Regions from separate parts of the Lysinibacillus louembei genome, predicted to be linked through region 2. Evidence: riboswitches for the same ligand, from Rfam matches in the RefSeq annotation. Region 2 holds a riboswitch; the other holds the start of a gene.
What was found. A riboswitch is a leader RNA that binds a small molecule or an ion and turns the genes downstream of it on or off. The one in region 2 is predicted to bind FMN.
Positions count from the first base shown of each region.

Region 1 (5,848 bases), 860 kb from region 2:
ATGTTTTATTGCCAAATAGCTCGATAAAACCTTCCTTCATATCTGCCCAAATAGATTGCTTATTCAATCGCTCAGGTGTGACTGTTTCGTCTAAAAAGAACACGCTAAGCCAAATAATTATCAATGCCCCGGCATAAACGATAAATAAATAATCATAGGCAATAAAAATCAGCAGCATTCCTACAAGTGATGGACCTAAAATAGACAGTAGCGTACTGACAAATGAAAGCTTTTCTTGAATTTCCGTCATAAGAGCTTTGTCAAAGAGCTGTGGTACAATAGCATGCTGCGCATTGCCAAACGTATAGCTCACCGTTGCTATGAAAAAGCCCAGCACATACATATGCCAAAGCTGAACGGCATCTAGCAAAATAACAACTGTTAACATTGTGGCAAGCATCACTTTTACAAAACCTGCATATTTCAGCATTTTATTACGGTTTATTCGATCAACAAGCACCCCTGCTAGCATTCCTAATAAAACATTTGGTAAAAAATCCATTATCCGCATTGTGCTCATCGCTAAGGCCGACTTCGTTAAATCATAAATAAATAGTGGCAAAATAAAATGATAAAGCTGGTAGCTAACCGTTGATGCAATTGTTCCTATGTATAATATTAAAAAATTGCGATTCCGATATAAATTCATCGAAACACCTCCTGTTCTTTAGTGTAAAATGATAATAGAAGAACAAAAAGTGAGCATATTCTTTTTATTGTTCACCTTTTAGGAGGCGCTATGTTTCGATATTTATTAAAACTATATGAGCATTTTGAAGTAGAGGAAAGTCACATAACATCCATTGCAGAGCTTGCACAAATTTGGTGCTGCTCGACACGCTATGCAAAGGTACTTGTAAAAAAATGCGAAGAGCGTAGTTGGCTGACATGGCGGACTGAACAAGGACGTGGAAAAAAGCCTAGGCTATGTTTACGATTAACAAAGCTAGACGCTATTTATTTAGCATTCGATGATTATTGGCAGCACCAGCAATTTAAAGAAGCCTACACATTGTTACAGCAATACAACGTGCTATCACATCCTCAAGTAGAAAATTGGTTACAGCAGCGTTATGGCTTTTCCAATGAAGAAGCACGTGATGTTTTTCGCTATCCCTATTGGAATGTCGCACTCAATTATGATCCGTTAAATGGCAATTCGCGCCATGATATGCATTTGTACAACCAAATTCATGAGTCCTTATTCGTTTATTGTGCAGAAACAGCGCGTGCAAAGCCAAATCTTGTTTATGACTACCATACCGATGATGCAAAAACATGGACATTTATCTTGCGAAAAGATATTTATTTTCATGATGGTACAAAGCTTACAAGTAACGATGTCCTTGCATCTTTACAGCGGATTTGCACTAAAAAGCTATTGCCTGAAGCAAATTTGAGTGCAGCAAGTCCTTACCATTTTACAATAGAGCTAACAAAGCCTAAAGCGCTACTGCCACGTATGCTATGTAATGCTCGCTATTCAATTGTACCTGCCAAGTGGATTGAGGAGGGAGCTGAAGGAATACCTGTAGGCTGTGGGGCATTTTACATTGCAGAGCATAATGAGCAACATATGCGCCTATCTGTTTTCCCAAAATATTTTCAGGCGCGCCCTTGGGTGGATGATGTCGATATTATTTTCACAGCCAATATTCAACAATTTGGCATTAGTGCACTGCCTTTTGCTACACATATTGCGCAACAAAAATTGACTTTTCAGGAGCAAGGTGCGGATTTTATTTTATTCAATGCAACACGCGGACCATTGCAGGATGAGACGTATCGTCGCGCATTATTTGAAGCAATAGATGCGGATCACTACTGCTTATTCGAAGAGGGGGAAATTGTTGCAACGAGCTTTTTGCCAGCATATCGTAGAGCTCAGCCAAAGGCTCGCCCACTACCATCGCTAGACTTCCCCCATTTGCGGATCGGTGTCCAACAAATCCGCCCTAAGGCGAATCACATGCGGGAAGCACAAATTTTAAGCGACTTTTTAACAGCGCATGCTATTTCACATGAGCTATTATGGATGCCTGTCAATGCCTCTGCTCATTATTGCGTACAGCATTATGATATTTTTGTTGGTGGCATTGCACTTGGGGAAGATCCGTTACTAGGCTGGCTGCATGCCTTAAATAGTGAACGCTCCCCCGTATGCTCTTTTCTAGGAAGTCAGGATGTACAAAAGCTACTACAGCAAGCTGCGATGCATGAAGATATTCAATTGCTCTATGAAATAGAGGCGCGCTTAATTGAGGCTGGTGTTTTGAAATTTTTAACACATCGTCAGCATGTTTTTTATATGCGCGAGGATTTGCCGTTTCATAATATCCATTTTGATCAGCATGGCAAAATAGATTATCGCAAAATTTCCCCTCCAGTCATTTCGTCTGTAGCGACAAATACTTAAAGCAGATTGATCTTTAGAGCAACAGCTCTAACCGAATCATATCTATACATTGAATACCATTTTCAAAAATCGGCTCATCATAATGCTGAAGAAAGAAATCCCGATCGACACCGACAATACGGAAGCCACATTTTTGATAAAGGGCTAGCTGGTCAACGCTTGAATTGCCTGTGCCGAGCTGAATCGTTTTAAAATGCATGGCTTTGGCACGTTCAATCGCATGAAGCACAAGCTGTTTGCCAATGCCTTGCCCCTGCCACCTTTCATCTATTGCTACATTCACTAGCTCCATCGTATGTGGTCTTGTTGGTAATAACACATATACACCGACGATTTCTCCATCACGCTCATCTACATAGCAGAACCCCCGCTGCACATACTCCGTTACAATTTCCTCAGAAGGATCTGCTAATAATAGTAAATCCATTGGTAATTGCTCACTTGCTGTTAGCATTCGAATCATTTTTGTTTCTCTCCTTATAAAAAAGCCGAGCTATTTGATTAGCTCGGCTCAATGCTTATTTTAATGATAAATAGGTTGACTGCTGCTTGTCAATCCATGTTTTCATTGTGCGGAATAACAATATCGCAACAGTTAGAATAATGATACCTTTAATAATATTGAACGGTAAAATACCGAGAACGATTGTTTCATACATATCGAATGAGCCCCAGCCTAGGAAATACGTATACATTGGTAGGAATACGAAATAGTTGAGTATGCTCATGCCAATCGACATAACGAATGTGCCTACCGCTAAGCCTACTGCTAAACCAGGAATCGTTTTGAATTTTTTATAAAAATAATACGTTGGTAAAATAAATAGAATGCCTGTTACAAAGTTTGCCATATGTCCTACTGGTACACCCGTTGGCGCGCCTTTAAATAGCCAGTCTAGAATATTTTTAATCAACTCTACAATGATACCAGCGACTGGTCCCATCGTAATTGCCGCAATCAATGCTGGCACATCACTAAAATCAATTTTTAGGAACACTGGGAACCATGGTAATGGAAAATCGAGCATCATTAATAGAAAGGCGATGCTGCTCAACATAGCGATTGTTACGGTTGAACGTAACTTCAAATTTTGCTTGCGCATAAAAAATCTCTCCTCTTTGCTGATTCACTCTTGCAAGAAGAAAGGACAGTCCAGCCATTCACGAAAAAACCCTTATACAATGATTGTATAAGGGAGAAATAGGCACGCTTAAAAGAAGTCGTATTTTGACAATGCTTAAAAAGCATCATGTCAAAGCTACTTTGTCGAAAATTGCGATACTTAAATAAGCCTATTAAGTAAGTAGACTTGTGTATAGCAAAATACGACATTTTCGAAAAATGACGACTGCGCCTTCACCTTCTCCCATCCAGACTATACTGTCGGCTTTGGAATCACACCAAATCCTGCACCGCAAAAGCGGGCTCGCGGGCTCATGAAATGCTGAAGCAATGTCCTCCAAGTAAATGGTCGGAGATTGCGATTTCAATTACCGCCGGTCGGGAATTACACCCTGCCCCGAAGATGAATCAATATAAAATTTGTTACTACACTTTCTATTATAAAAGAAAGTTTTTAAAAGTAAACCTTTTTGCTTGGTTATCTATGCTTTCTTTGTGATTTATCTGCGAAAATCCCTAAGATATCTGCGCTTTTTCATAGCTTATCTGCGAAATTCCTCAACTATCTGCGCTTTTTCCCAATTTATTTGCGAAATATAAAAATACAGCCTTATCACTAAGGCTGTATGATATCAAGTGGTAATTCATTTGGCGCCACAGGTATCGGCTGTGGCTGTGTGAAATCAAAGCGATCCCATGTCGTTTGTACAATATTTTCAAAAATAACTTGCTGATTAAACGCAGCAGCTGTTAGCATAATGCCTTCTAGCATTTGCTTCGCCTGCGTATAATCCACTGTCTCTAAATCAAGCGGTTGGTCAAATTTCACATGAACATGGTCAGCGGTAGTCACTGAAAATGTAACACCTTCTACAATAGCCGATGCATATTGTTCCGTTGCATGACCTGTCATGCCTAAAATGGCCTCTTCTACATGCGTATATGCTACTTCCCGTTGTGGCACAAAATATTTTTTATCTTGCTGTGTAAATAAATAATAGCTGTAGTTTTGCGTAGCTGTTAATGCTGATAGCTCTATTTTTGTACTTTCATTTTGATCTAAAATAATGTCCTCGTATTGTGGGAAGGTTTCCTTTAATGCCTCGATATTTTTCTTTGTCGGCTTATCTAATGCCACAACAAGCTCTTGCTCATTTTCTATGATTTCACCTTCTATTGGATGCTGTTCTTCAAAGCCATAGCCTTCTTCATCAAGCTTTGGCGCATAGTATTTATACATCTCTACTTGTGTAGGCTTTTCTTTGCCCAAATCCTCGACAAGCTTTTCTTTCGGAATAACGATGGCTGATGGGACATTTACCTCATCAGCTCCTGCTAAGCTGACAGTAAATACCTCTCCTTCCCCTACAGCATCTTCATAAACAGGTGACGTTTCATCTGGTATGGTCATACGAGTAGTCGTCGCACTATCTGCTGCAAATGTAGTTGCATCTGCTTCCGTCTCCGCAGTTTCATCATTATAGCTTTCCTGCTTATTATCGTTTTGCATTGCCACATCGTTTGCCTTTTCTTGCTTTTCCTCTGGTGACATCACAAGCATTGAGATGCCAACTCCACATGTTACAATAGCTGCTACAGCAATGCTAGAAATCCATTTATATGAACGACGCTTGCTTGACATCGTTGGCGCTTGCTCTTCAAAAGCACCTGCTTGTTGGAGTTTTGCAAAAACCTCTTCTTTGGAACGGTGGTCTTGGATTTTTGGTGCCTGCTTTAAAAGCTTCTCGATATTTTCTTCATCCCATTTCGTATTCATTACGAATTTACCTCCTTTCCATGCTGCTCTAAAATACCCCGCAATGCTTTAATTGCACGATGCTGCGTCGTCTTCACTTTGCTCTCTGTCCAATTTAAAATGTCAGCTGTCTCACCAATCGATAAATCTTGAAAATAGCGCATCACGATGACCATCTTTTGATCACCTGTACAAAATTCAAGCGCCTCTAATAGCTGGCGCATATCTTCATTCATTTCTACAAACTGCTCTGGTGTTTGAACAGGTGAAACGAGCTGCTCACTCTCCCATTCAAATGCATCAAACGTATGCCTTTCACGCACATTGTTTTTACGAAAGTAATCAATGGCGACGTTTTTCGCAATGGAAAAAAGCCATGTTTTTTCAGAACTTTTTCCTTCGAATTTGTCGTAAGCTCTTAGCACTCGAATATACACTTCCTGTGAAAGATCCTCCGCTACAGATCTGTTTTTCACTAAATAAATTAAGAATTGGAATACATCTTGGTGATATTCATCATACAATCGATGGAAAATGGATTCTTTCATCCATT
Region 1 is NZ_CP137624.1:3,602,825-3,608,672, forward strand. It holds gene R6U77_RS18065 (MFS transporter) at 1-649, opposite strand, end outside; gene R6U77_RS18070 (ABC transporter substrate-binding protein) at 740-2,416, shown strand; gene R6U77_RS18075 (GNAT family N-acetyltransferase) at 2,430-2,879, opposite strand; gene R6U77_RS18080 (ECF transporter S component) at 2,935-3,519, opposite strand; FMN riboswitch at 3,772-3,948, opposite strand; gene R6U77_RS18085 (hypothetical protein) at 4,156-5,316, opposite strand; gene R6U77_RS18090 (RNA polymerase sigma factor SigX) at 5,316-5,843, opposite strand.
Region 1: linked by a shared signal. The riboswitch ahead of R6U77_RS18080 (ECF transporter S component) and the one ahead of ribD (bifunctional diaminohydroxyphosphoribosylaminopyrimidine deaminase/5-amino-6-(5-phosphoribosylamino)uracil reductase RibD) in region 2 are both predicted to bind FMN.

Region 2 (5,848 bases):
TAATATTGATTTGTTATCACTCCTCTTCACACATTTACCTCTAACAGTTAAATTCCAATAGAAAATTAAAATATCTTAAAACATTTTTGTTAAATTTGCCATTTCTATTGCAGCTACAGCAGCATCGTAACCTTTATTCCCTGCTTTCGTTCCTGCTCGTTCAATTGCTTGTTCAATTGTTTCAGTTGTAACGATTCCAAAAATGGTTGGCACTCCTGTTTGTAAGCCTACATTGGCAATTCCTTTTGCTGATTCGTTACATACGTAATCATAGTGCGTTGTTGCGCCACGAATAACTGTACCAAGTCCAATAACAGCATCATATTTTTGTGATTCTGCCATCTTTTTTGCTATAAAAGGTACTTCAAAAGCTCCTGGCACCCAAGCAATGTCAATGGCATTTTCCTCTACGCCATGACGCTTTAAACCGTCAATCGCACCTGCTAATAATTTATCATTAATAAACTCGTTAAAACGTCCAACAACAATACCTATTTTTAATCCTGTACCTACTAGCTGCGCTTCAAATGTTTTTACCATCATTAATTCCTCCTCTATAATAAATGAGCCATTTTTTCTTTTTTTGTATTCATATAATGAGTATTTTCTTCTACTAAACCAGCAACAAGAGGTACACGTTCCACAACAGTTATATCGTACCGTTCAAGCTGGGCTACCTTATCTGGGTTATTCGTCATTAAACGGATATGTGTAACTCCTAAATCTCGCAGCATCTGTGCGCATAAACTGTAGTCGCGTAGCTCGCTAGGAAAGCCAAGCATTTCATTCGCCTCTACTGTATCGTAGCCTTGCTCCTGCAATTCATATGCTTTTAACTTATTTAATAAGCCAATTCCTCGTCCTTCCTGCCGCATATAAAGAATTGCCCCTTCTCCTTCCTGCTCAATTTTAGCAAGTGCCGCTTGTAACTGTGCTCCACAATCACAGCGTTTCGAGCTAAAAATATCACCTGTTAAACACTCAGAGTGAATGCGAATTAGTGGTGCTTCTGCTTGTTGTAGATTTCCTTTAACAATTGCAACATGCTCTTTAGAGTCGATGAAATTCGTATAACCAATCATTATAAATTCACCATAATGTGTTGGTAGCTGAATTTTCGCTTCACGAGAGACGACCTTCTCTTTTTCAAGACGGTATCGGATTAAGCTTTCGATTGTAATGAGCTTCATATTAAATTTTTCAGCTATTTCTTTCAATTGAGGTAATCGAGCCATCGTACCATCCTCATTCATAATTTCACAAATAACCCCTGCTTGCTTGCTTCCACAAAGCATCGCTAAATCAACTGTAGCCTCTGTATGCCCAGGTCTTACAAGAACGCCATTTTCCTTTGCAATTAACGGAAAAACATGACCTGGTCGGCGAAAATGCTGTGGCTGCACATTATCATCTAGCATTTTTTCAATCGTCAATGCTCTTTGAAATGCACTAATTCCCGTAGTAGTATCCATATAATCAATACTTACTGTAAATGCTGTTTGATGATTGTCTGTATTAAATTGAACCATTGGCTCTAAGCTAAGTGAATGTGCAATTTGTGAGCTAATTGGAGTACAAATCAGCCCTTTCCCATATGTCGCCATAAAATTAATGACTTCAGGCGTTACATATTCAGCTAATACAACAAAATCACCTTCATTTTCACGATTTTCATCATCAACAACGATAACTATTTTCCCTTGTTTTAAGTCAGCAATCGCTTCTTCTATTGTGTTAAACATTTTAGCCCACCTTTAAAATCCATGTTGTCGTAAAAAGTCTTCTGTTAATGTATTTGATCTTACTTTTAATTGTTTAGCAATATACTTGCCTAGCAAATCTGTTTCGATATTGACAGTATCACCTTCACGTTTAAAGCCAAGCGTTGTCTCCCCAAATGTATGCGGAATAATTGAAACCGTAACAATCTCTTTTTGTAAATCAAAAATTGTTAAGCTAATTCCATCAATAGCGATTGACCCACGCGGTATACATAAAGCACTTGCTTCATGAGAAACTTTTATATCAAAATAAACCGCATTTGCAAATGAACGTTTACGTAAAATAACCCCTACTTCATCAATATGCCCTGATACAAAATGACCTCCAAATCGACCATTGGCAATCATAGCACGCTCTAAATTTACAGAGGCTCCTACTTGTAATTGTGCAAGTGATGTTGCACGTATCGTCTCAGGCATAACATCAGCTGTGAAGTTCGTGCTAGTGAAGCTTGTGACAGTTAAACATACACCATTCACTGCGATGCTATCGCCGACCTTCAAATCTTGCATTATTTTTCGAGCACCAATCGTAAAAACAATTGATTCTTGCCCTTTTGTCATTTGCTTAATCGTGCCTAGCTCCTCAATAATCCCTGTAAACAAATGCTCACCTCATTTCATTGTCATTGTTAATTTAATGGCCTCACCTATTTTTTCAACGTCAGTAAAAATAAATTCCTCCTGCAATGTTGCCATCGAAAGTGCCCCAGAACCTAATAGCTTCGGCGCAATATATATAATCATTTTTTGTACAAATCGTTGTTGTAAAAAGACATCCGCCATTTGGCTGCCTGCCTCAACGTATAATGTCATAATGCCTTCATCCGCTAGCGTCCTTAAAATATTTCGCAAGGAACAATCCTCTATTACAAAGGTACGAACGCCTGACAAGTTCCGAGCCTTTGATGTAAAAAGCCAAGTTTGAGCCATTTTATCGTTAAAGACTTTTGCTGCACTCGGAACCTTTCCATCTCGGTCCATAACAACTCGAATTGGTTGTTTATTTGAAGAGCTAAGCCGATTTGTTAAGCTTGGGTTGTCAATACAAACAGTGTTTGAACCAACCAAAATAGCATCATGTATGGAGCGAGCATAATGAACATCCTTCTGAACCTCCTTACCTGTAATTGCCGTTCGCTGCCCTTTCTCGGCGTTAATTTTACCGTCTATCGAAATGGCTTGCTTCAACGTAACATAAGGTAAACGATGTACAATGTAGTAGAAAAATGCTTCATTAATCGCTTTTGCCCCATCTTCACATAATCCAATACTTACTGTAATGCCTGCCTCCTCTAGCCTTCGAGCACCACTTCCAGCTATAAGTGGATTTGGGTCAAGCGTTGCAATAAATACATGGGCTACCTGTGCTTTTATAAGCGCCTCAACACAGGGACCAGTTCGTCCAACATGGCTACAGGGCTCCAGCGTCACATAAACATTCGCCCCTTTAGCTTTCTCACCCGCGATTTTTAATGCATTAATCTCCGCATGTGCCTCACCTGATTTAAGGTGAGCGCCAAAGCCTACAACCTCCTGATTATTTGTAATGACACACCCAACTAGCGGATTGGGAGAAGTTTGATTACTTCCTGATTTCGCTAAATTCAAAGCGAATTGCATTGCTTGCTCGTCATTCATACAGCCACCTCCTTTTAAATTAAAAAAGCCTCCTAAAAAAGGGGCTTTTACGGAGAAGGCATCGCTAAATAAACCAGCACTTTTGCTAGTTTTTTGCCTAATCCTTCTCTCATCCAGACTATTACTGTCGGCTTCGGAATTTCACCGAATCCTGCTTAAAAAGCTCGCGGGCTTTACCGCCGATTGGGACTTACACCCGACCCCGAAGGAATGCTATTCAATTAAAAAACCCCACATTTTTTTGTGGGGTCTGAAAAAAGGCATCATCAAATAAACTAGCGTTTGGGCTAGTTTTTTGCCTACCTTCTCTCATCCAGACTATTACTGTCGGCTTCGGAATTTCACCGAATCCTGCTTAAAAAGCTCGCGGGCTTTACCGCCGATTGGGACTTGCACCCGACCCCGAAGGCATGTTATTCAATTAAAAAACCCCACATTTTTTTGTGGGGTCTGAAAAAAGGCATCATCAAATAAACTAGCGTTTGGGCTAGTTTTTTGCCTACCTTCTCTCATCCAGACTATTACTGTCGGCTTCGGAATTTCACCGAATCCTGCTTTAAAAAAGCTCGCGGGCTTTACCGCCGATTGGGACTTGCACCCGACCCCGAAGGCATGTTATTCAATTAAAAAACCCCACATTTTTTGTGAGGTCTGAAAAAAGGCGTCATCAAATAAACTAGCGTTTTGGCTAGTTTTTTGCCTACCTTCTCTCATCCAGACTATTACTGTCGGCTTCGGAATTTCACCGAATCCTGCTTTAAAAAAGCTCGCGGGCTTTACCGCCGATTGGGACTTACACCCGACCCCGAAGGTAATATTTATAATTGCATCTAATTATACAGCAATAATAATAAAAATCTAGCCATTTGACAAACAAAAAAACTCTTGCACTTTTCTCAATAGAATCTATTTTCATATTATGAACATCACTAACCATATTACTTCAAAGAAATTATTCTAGTTAAGTTGTATATTGCACAGTCACAATAAATTGACTAAGAAGTATGACCATTAATAAAAAGGAGCATTTATACGGACAACAAAACAACCGTATTTTCTTCGTAGTAGTTCTCATTAAACAATCGAAGGAAATTGGTAATAGCGGCACATGCTGCTAGATGAAACATCCCCTTAATCAGATGGAATCAACTAATAAGTTGAACCATATAACAAATAAAGGAGATTAAAATTCCCAAAATATAATATGTGCACAAAAGCTCATCAAATGACAGGCTTTTCCTTTGTCACAAAATTGACACATAAAATAACCGAATTTTCTAATTATTCTGTTGACTCGTATACTCTGTTATAATACAATACGAATATAAAATAAAAAATATATAACAGTTACTGTTGAGGAGGAAATGAAAATGTTAGAAAACGTAGTCGAATTTTTCAAAAACTTACCTGAGAAAACTTGTGTACAGTGTGGCAAAAAGATGGAAGAGCAAAGCGAGTGCTACAGTCATAGCTGCGAGCATTGCAATAATCATTAATACATAAAAGCTGTCGGTTCAATGTCCGACAGCTTTTTCTCTTAAATATCAAAATCGCTTTCTTCTGTAGTCAAGCTTGAGGATTAATGATGTGCTCCTGATTCCCCTCCAATGATTGGAGCATTAGATTTTAACGCTTGTTTATCACTTTCTGATAGCTCACCTACAATTAATAACTTTGTTGGTGTGATGATTGAATCGTTATTACTTGCATGTACTTGAATATAGTAAAGCCCCTCACTTTCAAAATCCATATTTAAACTAAATTGACCATTCCCATCATTTGAAGCTTCAGTCATTCCATATGTAACGGTTCCATCCTGTTTCCACATTTTTAAATGAACATATTGTGGATTCTCTACCGCATCTCCATTTTGTGTAAGGTTAACCTTAATTGTGACAGCTTTTGTTGGTTCAAGGAGGTCTGGTAAGATGATTTCAGCTTCAAGTGGGGTTTCTTGCTTATACAATTGACTTGCATTAGGATTGGCTGAGCATGCACTTATCATATAGCACGTTAATAAAATGATAAGCAAAAATTGTATTTTATTCATTGAATAATCTCCTTTTATTTAGGCGTTAAAAAATTGCTTCATAGCAGGGATACGTTGAATAATGAGCCAATCTACTACCCATACAATGATTAGAGATATGCCCACAAGAGGGAAAACAACTCCAATAAAAATTAGCATCCATAAAAAGCCCTTCATCTTACTAGCACTTGGAGCGATTGGTGCACCTAATTTTTTACTAGGCTTTCGTTTTAACCATAAATAAAACCCGCTTATTGCAGTTAGTACAATTCCTATACACACCAATAACCCTATTATTTGATTCACAATTCCAAATTGAGTTCCTTTATGCAATGTAATTCCCCATGCAATGATTTTCCCCATAAATCGGTAATGATCATAGCGATAATCCGCTAAT
Region 2 is NZ_CP137624.1:2,738,175-2,744,022, reverse strand. It holds gene ribH (6,7-dimethyl-8-ribityllumazine synthase) at 76-540, opposite strand; gene R6U77_RS13645 (bifunctional 3,4-dihydroxy-2-butanone-4-phosphate synthase/GTP cyclohydrolase II) at 555-1,742, opposite strand; gene ribE (riboflavin synthase) at 1,755-2,387, opposite strand; gene ribD (bifunctional diaminohydroxyphosphoribosylaminopyrimidine deaminase/5-amino-6-(5-phosphoribosylamino)uracil reductase RibD) at 2,397-3,422, opposite strand; FMN riboswitch at 3,520-3,636, opposite strand; FMN riboswitch at 3,720-3,836, opposite strand; FMN riboswitch at 3,920-4,038, opposite strand; FMN riboswitch at 4,121-4,239, opposite strand; gene yhfH (protein YhfH) at 4,793-4,918, shown strand; gene R6U77_RS13625 (FixH family protein) at 5,002-5,472, opposite strand; gene R6U77_RS13620 (PepSY-associated TM helix domain-containing protein) at 5,491-5,848, opposite strand, start outside.